Regions from separate parts of the Isoalcanivorax pacificus W11-5 genome, predicted to be linked through region 1. Evidence: predicted binding sites of a transcription regulator. Region 1 holds the regulator's gene; the other holds the start of a gene.
What was found. Region 1 encodes LexA, which represses DNA repair genes until DNA is damaged. Its sites were predicted from a motif close to TACTGTNTANNTANACAGTA; they were not measured.

Region 2: recN (DNA repair protein RecN) is a predicted target of LexA. The motif match lies at 3,691-3,710, and genes of this name have one in related genera.

The regions. Positions count from the first base shown of each region.
Region 1 covers NZ_CP004387.1:2,257,066-2,264,476, forward strand. Annotated here, with positions in the region: gene topA (type I DNA topoisomerase) at 1-2,639, opposite strand, end outside; gene S7S_RS10250 (universal stress protein) at 2,982-3,422, shown strand; gene S7S_RS10255 (cyclic nucleotide-binding domain-containing protein) at 3,454-4,116, opposite strand; gene lexA (transcriptional repressor LexA) at 4,564-5,172, shown strand; gene S7S_RS10265 (DUF1499 domain-containing protein) at 5,222-5,635, shown strand; gene S7S_RS10270 (TatD family hydrolase) at 5,632-6,429, shown strand; gene S7S_RS10275 (glutaredoxin family protein) at 6,458-6,685, opposite strand; gene rlmKL (bifunctional 23S rRNA (guanine(2069)-N(7))-methyltransferase RlmK/23S rRNA (guanine(2445)-N(2))-methyltransferase RlmL) at 6,675-7,411, opposite strand, start outside.
Region 2 covers NZ_CP004387.1:3,723,971-3,731,381, reverse strand. Annotated here, with positions in the region: gene S7S_RS16720 (sodium-dependent transporter) at 1-627, shown strand, start outside; gene S7S_RS16715 (RnfH family protein) at 624-938, shown strand; gene S7S_RS16710 (outer membrane protein assembly factor BamE) at 939-1,427, opposite strand; gene fur (ferric iron uptake transcriptional regulator) at 1,517-1,924, shown strand; gene recN (DNA repair protein RecN) at 1,987-3,651, opposite strand; gene hrcA (heat-inducible transcriptional repressor HrcA) at 3,829-4,887, shown strand; gene grpE (nucleotide exchange factor GrpE) at 4,987-5,595, shown strand; gene dnaK (molecular chaperone DnaK) at 5,701-7,411, shown strand, end outside.

The sequences.
Region 1 (7,411 bases):
TCGTCGATCACCCAGGCGCCATCGCGATAGAACGCCGACCAGCCAGTGGGCTTGCCATCCACCTCGGTCATCACGTACTGCTCGCGGGTCTTGCGGCTGAAACGCAGCACCGCCTTGTTGCCCTGGCTGTCGGTGGCCGGCGCATCGGCGAGATAACGATGCTTCGGATCAAGCTGTTCTTTCACCGACTGGACTTCCTCCACCAGCGGTGCACGCGTCTCGCGGTTGCGCGGGAACTGGCTGGCTGCCAGGAACAAACCGGACGCCCCATCGCGCAGCAGGTAATAGTCGTCCACTTTTTCGCACTTCAGGTGCTTCATCGGGATCGGGTCAGCACGCGGTGGCGCCGGCTCCCCGTTACGCAGCAGTTTGCGGGTGTTACCGCATGCCTCGTTGGTGCACTTGAAGAACTTTCCGAAGCGGCCCGTGCGCAGTTGCATTTCACTGCCGCACTTTTCGCACTCCAGCACCGGGCCGTCGTAGCCCTTGATGCGGAACTCGCCCTGCTCCACCAGGTAACCGGCGCAGTCAGGATTGTTGCCACAGATGTGCAGCTTGCGTTTTTCGTCCAGCAGATAACTGTCCATGGCCGTGCCACAGATCGGGCAACGCTTCTTGCGCCGCTGCTCCAGCGCCTCGGCTTCGTCGTCATCGGCGCTGACGGCTTCCTCGCCCGGCAGCAGATTCAGCGTCGCGGTGCAGCGCTCCTTCGGCGGCAGGCTGTAGCCGGAGCAACCGAGGAACACGCCGGTGGAGCCGGTGCGAATCTGCATCGGCCGGCCGCAGGTCGGACAGGCAATGTCGGTGTCCGTGGGCAGGTTGGCACGCATGCCACCCTGCGCCTGCTTGCCGGCACCGTCGCCCTGGGCCGCTTCCAGTTTGGCACTGAAATCGGCATAGAACTCATCCAGCACGTCGCGCCATTTCAGGTCACCGGAGGCGATGCGGTCGAGCGTTTCCTCCATGCGTGCGGTGAAGCCGTAGTCCAGCAGATTGGGGAAATTCTCCACCAGACGGTCGGTGACGATATCGCCCATTTTTTCTGCGTAGAAGCGGCGGTTCTGCTGCCGCACATAACCGCGTTCCTGAATGGTCGAAATGATCGCCGCGTACGTGGACGGCCGGCCGATGCCGCGCTTCTCCAGTTCTTTCACCAGGCTGGCCTCGGTATAGCGTGCCGGCGGCTTGGTGAAGTGCTGGGTGGTGTCGATGCGGGTAATGTTCAGCAGATCGCCACGTTCCAGCGCCGGCAGGACCACGTCTTCCTGGCCCTTGTTGCGCGCCATCGGCGGCAGCATGCGGGTCCAGCCATCGAACTTGAGGATACGGCCCTTGGCTTTCAGCTCGTAATCGCCGTGCGTGGCCGTGATGGTGCTGCTGAGGTATTCCGCCGGCGGCATCTGGCAGGCGATGAACTGGTTGCGGATCAGTTCGTACAGGCGCCGCGCATCGCGCTCCATGTCGCTGAGTGAATCCGGCGTGCGGCCCACTTCCGACGGGCGGATCGCCTCGTGCGCTTCCTGCGCGCCATCACGGCTGGAGTAGCTGATCGGCGCTTCCGGCAGGTAGCGCTCACCCAGCTCGGCCTTGATCCAGTCACGGCACGCCGCCACGGCATCGGCAGAGAGGTTGGTGGAATCGGTCCGCATATAGGAGATATGACCGGCTTCGTACAGACGCTGCGCCATGGTCATGGTTTTCTTCACACTGAAGCCCAGGCGCGTACTGGCCGCCTGTTGCAGTGTGGAGGTAATAAACGGCGCCGACGGTTTGGAACGGGTCGGGCGGTCTTCGCGCGCCACCACTTCCAGCTTGCCGGCATCGCGCAGTGCCTTTTCGTGACGCCGCGCATCGGTTTCGTTGTTCGGGCGGAAATGCTCGCCGGCGTAACGCGCCAGCTCCAGTCGCACCTGCTCGCCTTTCGGTGCTTTCGTGTCGGTATGCAGTTCCCAGTATTCTTCCGGCTGGAAGGCGCGGATTTCACGCTCGCGCTCGACCACCAGCTCCACGGCCACCGACTGCACCCGGCCGGCGGACAGGCCCCGGGCAATCTTGTCCCACAGCAGCGGTGACACCATGAAGCCCACCACCCGGTCGAGGAAGCGGCGCGCCTGCTGTGCTTCCACGCGCGGCATGTCCAGCTTGCCGGGTTGCTTGAAGGCTTCCTGAATGGCCTTGCGGGTAATTTCGTTGAACACCACGCGATCAAACCGCGTGTCGTCACCACCGATCACCTCGCGCAGGTGCCAGGCAATGGCTTCCCCCTCCCGATCCAAGTCGGTGGCGAGATAGATGCGGTCGGCTTTTGCCGCCAGACGCTTGAGCTCGTCGATCACCTTTTCCTTGCCAGGCAGGATCTCGTACTGCGCCGCCCATTGCCGCTCCGGGTCGACACCCATACGGTTGATCAACTGGTCACGGGCCTTCTTTTTCTTGTAGCGCTCGCGCTCCTCTGGCGGCAGCGAGCGGGTGTAGGCCGCCTCTTTGGCCCGCTCACTGGGGCTGCTCTTGGCGCCGCCACTCACCGGCAGGTCACGCACGTGGCCCACGCTGGACTTGACGATGAAATCGTCGCCCAGATAGCGGTTAATGGTCTTCGCCTTGGCCGGCGACTCAACAATCACAAGCGATTTGGCCATCAGTTTTCTGCACTCAGCTCTCGGTTATGCGCCCGGTATTTGCCCTGGCGCGACCCGCCGGCTCCTGTCCGGCGGCCGCCTATTTACGCAAGCGGCCACCGCCGAGGTCAAGGCGAGCCTGTCCAGGCACCACCTCGCCAGCACCTGCCGGGCAGCCTTTGCGGCCCCGCCACGGCCGATGCCGCGTGCTCTCGCGGCTGCTTTATACCACCGCAGCCACCCCGGACGGCAAGCTTCCGTGGATGTGGACAGGCGGAATCGTTCACTGAGATGATGGCGGAGCCGATGAAAACGTCGTGGAGACAGGCCTGATGCCGGGCAAAGGCCGGCGGGAGACATCAGATGAGTGAGAGTTACCGGGATGTACTGGTCGCCATCGATGGCAGCGAGGAATCGCGGCATATCCTGACCCGCGCACTCTCCATCGCCTGCACCGGCGGCGGCCGTCTGCACCTGCTGCACGTGATCGAGCCGCTGGCGCTGGCGTATGGCGCCGACGTGCCGATGGACGTCACCGAACTGCAAAGCAGCCTGATGGACCAGGCACGGGAGAACGTGAACCGCTATGCGACCGAATTCTCCATTCCCCCGGACAGGGTCCATGTGGAACTCGGGTCCATCGAAAAGACCATTCAGGAAAAGGCCGATGTGCTGTGCGCCGACCTGATCGTGATCGGCAGCCACACCCGCAGCGGCCTGGCCCTGCTGCTCGGCTCCACCGCCCGAGGCGTGGTGCCCGGTGCGCACTGTGATGTCCTGGCGGTGAAAATCCGGCGCAGCTGAGGCCAGCCTGTTGCAGCGCGTCCGGCCCGGCCTACCCCAGCGCGCCGGTCGATGCCGGCGTACCGTTCCAGCGGCACAGCAGATCGGCCAGTATGTGCGCCTGCTGATGCAGCGCCACCAGTTCCGCCTGCGATCCCCGTTCGCCGCTGAAGACCGGCACCTTGCGCAGCAGCGACACCACCTCGTGGTGAGGCTCCTGCATGCGGTTCACTTCCAGCGTCCAGCGGATGTTGTGCACCACCATGTGATAGAAGGCCAGCTTGGTCGGCAGCGTGAACACGGAAAAATCCGTGATGTTGCTGAAGAAGACAAAATCGATCCGCGCCAGCACCGCTTCGCGTGTCGCCGCATCGACACAGATCGTTGCAGTGCGCGGCGTATCACGCAGCATCGACAAGGTGCCGAACACTTCGCCGGGAGAAATATGATTGAGCACTTTCGGCGCTGTGCCCGGCCCGGGCGATGCGTCGGCGAGCACCGCAAGCTGGCCACGCAACAGAAAGTACAGGCCGCTGTCGCTGCCCCCCTGGCGAATCACCACATCGCCGCTGCCCGCCTCGAGCAATTCGCAACGTTCCAGCAGCACATCGAACTGGGCCGCATCCTGCCGCAGTATTTCATTGAAGAACGGCACGCCAGACACCAGACGCCGGATGCGATCCGGCGTGTAGATGGCACGTTCCACTGCTTTCATTACCACTGTGTTCAACCCCCCCGGGTTTTCAGGACCGCCACCTGACCAAGTGACGGCAATCACCGCTGGCACACCACGCTGTTCCGCCACAACCCCAATGCGTCGCACAGCCGGCATGCTGCGTACATCACAGATCACTCTGCGAACCGGATCACACTGCCCCGCCCCACGTGGCGTGGCCCGGCGCAATCTTTATAAGCTAACCCGTTGATTAGGATTACTTATATCGGAGCCGGCCGGAATCACAGCGAGACATTCGTACACGCGTGCACACCCGACAAGTCTGCCACTGATCCGGGGGCAAATCCTATGACCTGCGGCAGGCCTGTTCAACGCCATCCATCCTCTCCTGATGACCGGTGCGTTCCGCCTCGGGGCTGATCAAAAGGCACTGTTCATTTCGACAGTGGCTGTGCTAGCATCCAGTCAACGCATGAGGACAGGCTTATGAGCGAGAAGCTTACAGTTCGTCAGCAACAGGTACTCGACTGCATCCGTCAGTTCCAGAACGACACCGGCATGGCACCGACCCGGGCCGAGCTGGCCGAGCTGATGGGGTTCCAGTCCAAGAACGCCGCATCGGACCACCTGCGTGCACTGGAGCGCAAGGGCTGTGTCCGGCTGCACAATGATCGCTCGCGCGGCATCCAGCTGCTGAACGCCGCCCTGTGGCCGGATGATGAACTGCCGGTGATCGGCCGCGTCGCCGCCGGGGTGCCGATCGAGGCAGTGGAAAACGTCGAACGCAGCGTGCCGGTACCGCAGGGCCTGTTCCGGCAGCGCCCCACCTATCTGCTGCGCGTCCAGGGCGACAGCATGAAGGATGCCGGCATTTTTGACGGTGACCTGATTGCCGTGCGCAAGACCAGCGTCGCCCGGTCTGGCCAGATCGTGGTCGCCCGGCTGGACGACGACGTGACCGTGAAAACCCTCAAGCTGAGCCCGCAGGGCGCCACCCTGATGCCCGCCAACGAGGACTACACGCCGATTCGTGTGTCACCGGATCAACTGGTCATCGAGGGCGTGTTCGTCGGCCTGATCCGCGATGCGGTGTAAGGCACGGCTGGCTGTCCTTCTGCTCTGCACGGCCTCGTTAGCGAAGGCCGTGGCAGAGCCGCTGCTCCCACCCTGCCCTGAGTCCCCCAATTGTGTGTCCAGCCTCGCCGACAATGCGCGGCATGCTGTGCCTGCCCTGCAGGCCGGCGACACCATGGAAAGCGCCAGAACAGCACTGGTCACCATGCTGGACAACCTGCCCCGCGTCACCTGGACACAGCCGGATGAACGCAGGCTGCACGCGACATTCACGACCCGCCTGCTGCGCTTTACCGATGACGTGGACTTTTATCTGCACGACGATGGCCGGGTTGAGGTACGCTCGGCCTCGCGTGTGGGATATTACGACTTCGGCACCAATCGACGCCGGGTCGATACTCTGCGTGACACCCTGCGTGATACCCTGCGTGACGCCCTGCACGACGCCCTGCACACACAGACCGGACCCACACACGCCCCATGACACACCCGCTCGCCGATATCGGTATCAACCTCACCGACAAACGCTTTCGCCCTGATCTGGATGACGTGCTTGAACGCGCCCGCGCGGTGGGTGTGCGCTGGCAACTGATCACAGGGACCGACGCGGACAGCAGCCGGCAGGCGCTGGAACTGGCACGGCAACATGACACGCTGTTCTGCACCGCTGGCCTGCACCCTCATCAGGCCAGCGCGTTCACGCCGGCCCTGCTCAGTGAACTCGACGCCCTCACCCGCGCTGAACAGGTACGGGCCATTGGCGAAACCGGGCTCGATTTCAATCGCGATTTTTCTCCCCGCGCCATGCAGGAAAAGGCCTTCGCCGCGCAACTGGCACTCGCCGTCACACAACAGAAGCCGGTTTTTCTGCACCAGCGCGATGCGCATGCGCGCTTTCTGCCTATTCTGCGTGAACAGCGCGATCAGCTCCCCGATGCCGTGGTGCACTGTTTTACCGGCACGCAACGGGAACTGTTCGATTATCTGGACATGGATTGCCACATCGGCATCACCGGCTGGTTATGCGATGAACGGCGCGGCGGTACGCTGCAGGCGCTGGTGCATAACATCCCCGCAGATCGCCTGCTGGTGGAAACCGACGGCCCGTATCTGTTGCCCCGTGACCTGCCGGAAAAACCGCCCGTCAAAGGACGCAATGAACCGTCGCTGCTACCGTGGATTGTGAAGCGGCTCGCCGAATGCCGGGGAGAGGACGTGCAGCAGGTGGCCGACGCCACTTACCGGAACAGCTGCCGGATGTTCGGGGTTGCATTGTAGGTGGATCCCGCTCCATCACGCCGGTGCATTACTCGCGCACCAACCGCTCCCTCACATCCAGCAATCCGAACGGCCAGTCCAGTTCACGCCCGGCATAGCGCACCACCGGGATGCGTTCACCGTACGCTTCGATCAGCGCATCCTCCTCGGCAATATCAATCTTCTCGATCTGCGCCATCGGCAGTGCCTGCCGCAGCAGGGCTTCTGCCTGCTCGCACAGATGGCAACCGAGCGTGGTCAGCAGCTCAATCTTCATGGCCGTGGGTAATCCTGTAGCAATGGTGAATGCGCTCGTTGCGACTGAAATCCGGCGGAATGCTCCAGCGCGTAATATCTTCCACCACATACCAGCGGCGAATATTTTCCTCCAGCTCAAAGCGACGGAAATTACAGGAAAAATAGAGCGTGCCGCCGGGCTCCAGCCGCTTCATCAAGGCACGGATCAGATCACCGTGGTCGCGCTGGACGACAAAATCATCCCGGCTCTTGTTGTTCGAGAACGTCGGCGGGTCACAAAAAATCAGGTCAAATTGCTGCGGCGTGTCCTCCACCCACTGCCGGACATCGGCACGCACCAGTTCATGCTGCCGCATGCCAAACCCGTTCGCGGCCAGATTGCAGCCGGCCCAGTCCAGGTAGCGACGTGATGCATCCACAGTCACTGTGCGCGAGGCGCCTCCCAGTGCCGCATGCACAGACGCCGCACCGGTGTAGCCGAACAGGTTGAGAAACCGTTTGCCGCGCGCTTCCTCACCCAGCCGCAGGCGCATCGGGCGATGGTCCAGGAACAACCCGCTGTCGAGGTAATCGCGCAGGTTGATCAGCAGCCGTGCTTCGCCTTCCGTGACCACATGATAGTCACTACCCTGATCCAGCTTCTGGTACTGGCCCTTGCCTTTCTGCTGGCTGCGGGTGCGCAGGAATACCTGTTCGCGGTGTACCCCCAACGCCGCGCGTACCGCGCTCACCGCCAGCGTGCGCC
Region 2 (7,411 bases), 1.5 Mb from region 1:
ATTGTGTTCGCCAATGGCCTGGCGCCGGGTGAAGGGCCGGGGCTGTTGTTCGTGACGCTGCCGCTGGCCTTTGCCGAGATGCCGCTGGGCATGCTGTTCGGCACGCTGTTCTTTGTGCTGGTGGTGTGCGCGGCCTGGACATCGTCCATTTCCATTGCCGAGCCACCGGTGGCCTGGCTGGTGGAGAAGGGCTTCAGCCGGCCGAAGGCGGCCATCCTGGTCGGCCTGCTGGCCTGGACGCTCGGCATCGGCTCGGCGCTGTCGTTCAACGTGCTGGCGGACTACACGCTGTTCGGCAAGACCTTCTTCGGGCTGATGGATTTCCTCACCATCAACATCATGCTGCCGGTGGGCGGCCTGCTGATTGCCATTTTTGCCGGCTGGATCATGAAAGAGACCCAGGCGCGCAAGGAGCTGGCCATGAAGAGCTTTGGCCTGTACATGGTCTGGCGTGCGATGGTGCGGGTGTTTGCGCCGCTGGCGCTGATTCTGGTGTTCGCGTTCTCGCTCTGGCAGGCGCTGGCACCGGCCGATGAAGCGGTGCCGGCAGAGCCGGTGGTGGAAGAGGCGCCCGCCACGCCGCAGGCGCAAAATGAGGTGCCTCTCACCACAGAGGCGCCGCAATGAGCGAGGGCATGATCCGTGTGGAAGTGGCCTACGCGTTGCCGCATAAACAAAAACTGATCAGCCTGCAGGTGCCGGTCGGGACCACCATGTACGAGGCGGCGCGGGAGTCGGGTATCGGTGAGCATTTCGAGGGGCTGGATCTGGCGCGTTCGCCGATGGGCATCTTCGGTCAGGCCGAAGCCAGTCCGAAACAGCGCGTACTGCATGACGGTGAGCGGGTGGAAATCTATCGGCCGCTGATCATCGACCCGAAGGAAACCCGCAAGGCCCGCGCGCGCAAGACGCCGCGGCAGGCCGGTGCGGACGGATGATTACATCGAGGGCACGCCCGGTTCGTTGACACCGGGCTCTGCGCTGGCCGGCGCCCCCGGGGCGCTATCGCGCTCACGCTCCTGCTGGCGCAGGCGCTCCTGCAACTCAAGATCCTGCTGGCCGGTGACCTTGCGGCGGAAATCCTCGATCACTTCGCCTTCGTGCCAGGCGTAGACGCCATTGTCGAAGTGCACCACGATGCGTTGTTCCACTTTTTTGCCACGGCCGGGCTGGTACACCATCGGATAGAACCAGGCGTCCGGTGTGAAGGGATCGATCAGGGTCGGCTGGCCCAGCACATAACGGACCTGATCCGGTGTCATGCCGGGCTCAAGCTGGCCGAGCATGTCCTCTGTCACGAAATTGCCCTGCGGGATGTCGATCCTGTAGACCCCGGGAAAACGCAGCGCGCTGCAGCCGCTGATGACGAGGGCCAGGACCAGCACGCCAGCGGGTGCGATTCGGGCGATAGGCAGAATGGATGGCATCACTTTTGGATTTCGCATAAGTTCGGGCGATAATACAGACTTGCTCTCGGGACACAAGGTTCCCGCCCACCGCGCAAGGAGATAGGACGTTGGATAACCAGGACCTACGCAAGGCTGGCCTGAAGGTCACCCTGCCCCGAGTGAAGATTCTGCAGCAGCTCGAAGCCGCCGCTGAGCGGCACATGAGCGCTGAAGACATCTACAAAGCCCTGATGGAGTCCGGTGAAGACGTGGGGCTGGCCACCGTGTACCGCGTACTGACCCAGTTCGAGCAGGCCGGCATCGTCATGCGCCACAACTTCGAGGGCGGCTCGGCCGTGTTCGAGCTGGCGGACGAAGGCCACCACGACCACATGGTGTGCCTGGATACCGGCAAGGTGGTTGAGTTCCTCGATCCGGAGATCGAAAAGCGCCAGAAGATGATTGCCGAAGAGCACGGCTACGAGCTGGTGGAGCACTCGCTGGTGCTGTACGTGCGGCCGAAGAAGAAAAAGTAGGCTGCCTGCAACACTGATCAAGGCCCCTGAACGGGGCCTTTTTCGTTCCGGGTGCAGGTCCGTCAGGCCTGTGCCTTTTCGAGCATCTCCCTGGCATGCGCCAGCGTCGAGTCGGTCATCTCCAGCCCACCCAGCATGCGCGCCAGCTCGCTGGTGCGGTGCTCCATGGTCAGCGACTGGATGCGGGTGTGGGTGCTGGTTTTGCTCTGCTTCTTGTGCACATGCCAGTGCTGGTGCCCCTGGGCGGCCACCTGGGGCTGGTGGGTGATGCAGAGCACCTGAGCGTGCTCGCCGAGTTCGCGCAGCAGGCGGCCGACGATCTCGGCCACGCCGCCGCCCACGCCCACGTCCACCTCGTCGAAGACCAGGCTGGGTACGGTCAGCACCTTGGCGCAGATCACCTGGATCGCCAGGCTGACGCGGGAGAGCTCGCCGCCGGAGGCGACTTTCGCCAGCGGGCGCAGCGGCTGGCCGGGGTTGGCGGTAAACAGGAATTCCACGATCTCCAGCCCGTCCGGGCCGGGCTCGGTGGCGGTGAGTGATACGTCCAGGCGTGCGCCGCGCATGCCCAGCGCCTTGAGATGGCTGATCACGCCGCTGGCCAGTTCGCCGGCCTTGCTGCGGCGCCGCTCGCTGAGCGCGCGGGCGCTGTGGTCGTAGGTGTCGCGGGCCTGTTTTTCAGCAGCTTCCAGGCCGGCCAGGTGCTCGTCATAGTGCGCCAGCGTGTGCGCTTCCTCGCGCAGTTGCTGGTGGCGCTGGTACAGCTCTTCCGGGCGCACGCGGTGTTTGCGCGCCAGCGTATAGACCTGGCTCAGGCGCTCGTCCACCTGCGCCAGTCGCTCCGGGTCCACGTCCAGGCGGTCCAGGTAATGGCGCAGGTCATCGGCGGCGGCTTCCACCTGCAGGCGGGCCGATTCCACCGTGGAGAAGATATTGCCCAGGGCCGGGTCTTCGCTGCTGGCGTCGCCGAGCCAGTTCAGTGCCTGCCCGAGCTGGTCGTTGACGGTGCCTTCTTCGTGTTCGAACAGCAGCGCCAGGCTCTGCTGGCACAGGCGGATCAGCTCTTCGGCGTGGCCCAGGCGCTTCTGGTCGCCTTCCAGTTCATCCAGTTCGTTTTCGCCCAGGGCCAGCGCATCGAGCTCTTCCAGTTGGAAGCGCAGCAACTCCTCGCGCTCGTGCTGCTCGCGCGACGCGGCCATGGCCTCGTCCAGCGCCCGGCGGGCCTTGTGCCAGGCGCGCCAGTGCTCGCGCAGGGTCTCGGCCAGGTCACCGGCGCCGGCGAAACTGTCCAGCAGGCTGCGATGAACTTCCCGGCGCAGCAGCGCCTGATGCTCGTGCTGGCTGTGTACGCTGATCAGCATGTCGCCCAGCTCGCGCACCTCCTGTAACGGCATCGGGCTGCCGTTGATCCAGGCGCGGGAACGGCCGTCCGGGCGCACGGTGCGGCGCAACATGCATTCCTCGCCGTTATCCAGTTCGCGCTCGGCCAGCCAGGTGCGTGCCGCCGGATGCCCGCGCAGATCAAAAGTGGCCTGCACTTCGGCCCGTTCGCAGTCGGGCCGCACCACGGCACTGTCGGCGCGCTCGCCCAGGGCCAGGCCCAGGGCGTCGATGATCACGGATTTACCGGCCCCGGTTTCGCCGGTGATCACGGTCAGGCCACGGGCTGGCTCCAGCTCCAGGCTGTCGACGGTGGCGAAGTTGAGCACGCTGAGATGTGTGAGCATGGGGCGCCTCGGCTGGGGCCTGTCCTTGAGGTGAATGGTTACTGTCCGTAAGGCCAGTTATGCGGATGATAGGCAATTCATCGTGACTTGATAAGCCCTTCCGGCGTTGTCGCCGGCCGCCGGCTTGGCTATAACACGGCTCTTTGAAGATATTGTGGTCGCCCCCATACTCACGCCATGGCCGAACTCGAACTGAACGAACGCAAACAACGCCTGCTGATGGCGCTCGTGGAGCGCCATATCCGCGATGGTCAGCCGGTGGGCTCGAAGACGCTGGCGTCGTCCGGTTCACTGTCGGTCAGCCCGGCCACCATCCGCAACGTGATGGCGGAGCTGGAGGACATCGGCGTGCTGTACAGCCCGCATACCTCCGCCGGCCGCGTCCCGACGGAGCTGGGATACCGCATGTATGTGGATGCCCTGCTGCGCTCCGCGCCGATGAACCAGCCGCGCGCCGGGGCTCTGAAAAAGGAACTGGAGCATCTGCTGGACGTGGACCAGTCGCCGCAGGAGCTGGTCACGCGGGCCTCAAGGGCGCTGGCGGAGCTGACCCGCATGGCCGGCGTGGTGGTGGTGCCGCGCCGTGAAGTCACCACGCTGCGCCAGGTGGAATTCCTGCCGCTGTCGGAGCGCCGCGTGCTGGTGGTGCTGGTGGTGAACCGCGCCGAAGTACAGAACCGCGTGATCCACACCGACCGCGATTACAGCGACACCGAGCTGAAACAGGCCGCCAACTACATCAACCGCACCTACGCCGGCTGCAACCTGGACGCGATCTGTGACGGGCTGCTCTCGACCATGCGTAGCGACAAGGACCAGATGGACGCGCTGATGCAGACTGCCATGGACGTGGCGGCCAAGGCGCTGCATCAGGAAGGCGACGAGGCCAGCAGCGGTGATTATGTGGTGTCCGGCGAGGCCAACCTGCTCGGCATGGCCCAGGCCGACAACCTCGATCGCATGCGTGACCTGTTCGATGCCTTCAACCGCAAGCGCGACATCCTGCACCTGCTGGAGCGCAGCGTGCATGCCGACGGCGTGCAGATTTTCATCGGTCGCGAGGCTGGCTATCAGGTGTTCGACGAATGTTCGCTGGTGTCCGCGCCCTATCAGGCCAATGCCGGCACGGTGGGTGTGCTGGCAGTGGTCGGCCCCACGCGCATGGACTACGAGAAGGTGATCCCCACCGTGGATATCACCGCGCGCATCCTCTCGGCCACGCTCGGCAAGCTCTGAGCGGCCTTTCGGCCTTGAATCCTCCGGGCCCGTTCCCATATTGTTGCCACCTTTCCAATGGCGGGCCGCCTGGTGCCCGCTTGAACTGCGGAGTGACCCATGAGTGAGCAGGACAAATCACACGACAATCCGGGCAGTGAACAGACCCCGCCGGAAGACGCCGTGAGCCAGGCGCAGCGCGACGCCGAGGCCGTGGTCGAGGCGGCGGTGGAGCAGGCGGCGGAACAGCCCTCGCCGGAGGCAGAGGTGCAGGCGTTGCGCGCGGAGCTGGAACAGACCCGCAAGGCCCTGGCAGAAGCCGATCTGCGCGCCCAGGCCGAGATACAGAACGTACGCCGCCGTGTGGAGCGTGAAGTTGCCAACGCGCACAAGTTCGCGGTGGAGAAGTTCGCCGGTGAGGTGATCACCGTGGCCGATTCACTGGAGCGCGGGCTGGCGGCGCTGGATGCCGACAACGAGGCCCTGACGCCGGCCCGCGAAGGCACCCAGCTCACATTGAAAGTGCTGCTGGACGTCTTCGGGCGTTTCAACATCGAGCAGATCGATCCGCGCGGCGACGCCTTCAACCCGGAGCAGCACGAGGCGATGGCCATGGTGCCGCACCCGGACGCGGCGCCGAACAGCGTCATCGACGTGCTGGAAAAGGGCTATGCCCTGAATGGCCGCCTGCTGCGCCCGGCGCGGGTGGTGGTGGCAAAAGGCGAATAACCCCTCTTGAAACGGGGTTGATGACCACAATATAGCCAATCAAACCGTTCAGTCGCGGCCGGTCGCCTGAGGGGGCCTGCCACGGTGTGTGAGGAGAAAGAGACAATGGCCAAGATTATCGGTATTGACCTGGGTACCACGAACTCCTGCGTCGCCATCATGGAAGGCGACAAGGTCAAAGTGATTGAGAACAGCGAAGGCGCCCGTACCACGCCTTCCGTGATTGCCTACACGGACGACGAAACGCTGGTCGGCCAGTCCGCCAAGCGTCAGGCCGTGACCAACCCGACCAACACCCTGTTCGCGGTGAAGCGTCTGATCGGTCGCCGGTTCAAAGACGACGTCGTGCAGAAAGACATCAAGATGGTCCCCTACAAGATCGTCGAGGCGGACAACGGTGACGCCTGGGTCGAAGTCAAGGGCGACAAGCTGGCACCGCCGCAGATTTCCGCGCAGGTGCTGAAAAAGATGAAAAAGACCGCCGAAGACTATCTCGGCGAAAAAGTCACCGAAGCCGTGATCACGGTGCCGGCCTACTTCAACGATGCCCAGCGTCAGGCGACCAAGGATGCCGGCCGCATCGCCGGTCTGGAAGTGAAGCGGATCATCAACGAGCCGACCGCTGCCGCACTGGCCTACGGCATGGACAAGAAAGGTGGTGACCGCACCATCGCCGTGTACGACCTCGGCGGCGGCACCTTCGACGTGTCCATCATCGAGATCGCGGAAGTGGACGGGGAGCACCAGTTCGAAGTGCTGGCTACCAACGGCGACACCTTCCTCGGTGGTGAAGACTTCGACCTCGCGCTGATCAACTTCCTGGCGGCCGAGTTCAAGAAAGATTCCGGCATCGACCTGGGCGGTGACCCGCTGGCCATGCAGCGCCTGAAAGAAGCCGCCGAGAAGGCCAAGATCGAACTGTCCTCCGGCGAACACACCGAAGTGAACCTGCCGTACATCACGGCAGACGCCACCGGCCCGAAACACCTGGTGGTGAAAGTGACCCGCGCGAAACTCGAGTCGCTGGTGGAAGACCTGGTCAACCGTTCGCTGGAGCCGTGCCGCACCGCGCTGAAAGACGCCGGCCTGCAGCCAGGCAAAATCACCGACGTGATCCTGGTCGGTGGCCAGACACGTATGCCGCTGGTGCAGAAGAAAGTGGCCGAATTCTTCGGCAAAGAGCCGCGCAAGGACGTCAACCCGGATGAAGCCGTGGCCATCGGTGCTGCGATCCAGGGCGCCGTGCTGGCCGGTGACGTGACCGACGTCCTGCTGCTGGACGTGACCCCGCTGACCCTGGGTATCGAAACCATGGGTGGCGTGATGACGCCGATCATCGAGAAGAACACCACCATCCCGACCAAGGCGTCGCAGGTGTTCTCCACCGCAGACGACAACCAGTCAGCGGTGACGGTGCATGTGCTGCAGGGTGAGCGCAAACAGGCGGCGCAGAACAAGTCGCTGGGCCAGTTCAACCTGGAAGGCATTCCGCCGGCGGCCCGTGGCGTGCCGCAGATCGAGGTGACCTTCGATATCGACGCCAACGGCATCCTGCACGTGGGCGCGAAGGACAAGGCCACCGGCAAGGAACAGTCGATCCAGATCAAGGCCTCCTCCGGCCTGTCGGACGACGAGATCGATCAAATGGTGCGCGATGCCGAAGCGCACGCGGACGAGGACAAGAAGTTCGAGGAACTGGTGCAGGCCCGTAACCAGGCCGACCACCTGATCCACGCCACGCGCAAGACGCTGGAAGAAGCCGGCGACAAGGCCACTGACGAAGAGAAAGCCGCCATCACTGCGGCCATCTCCGATC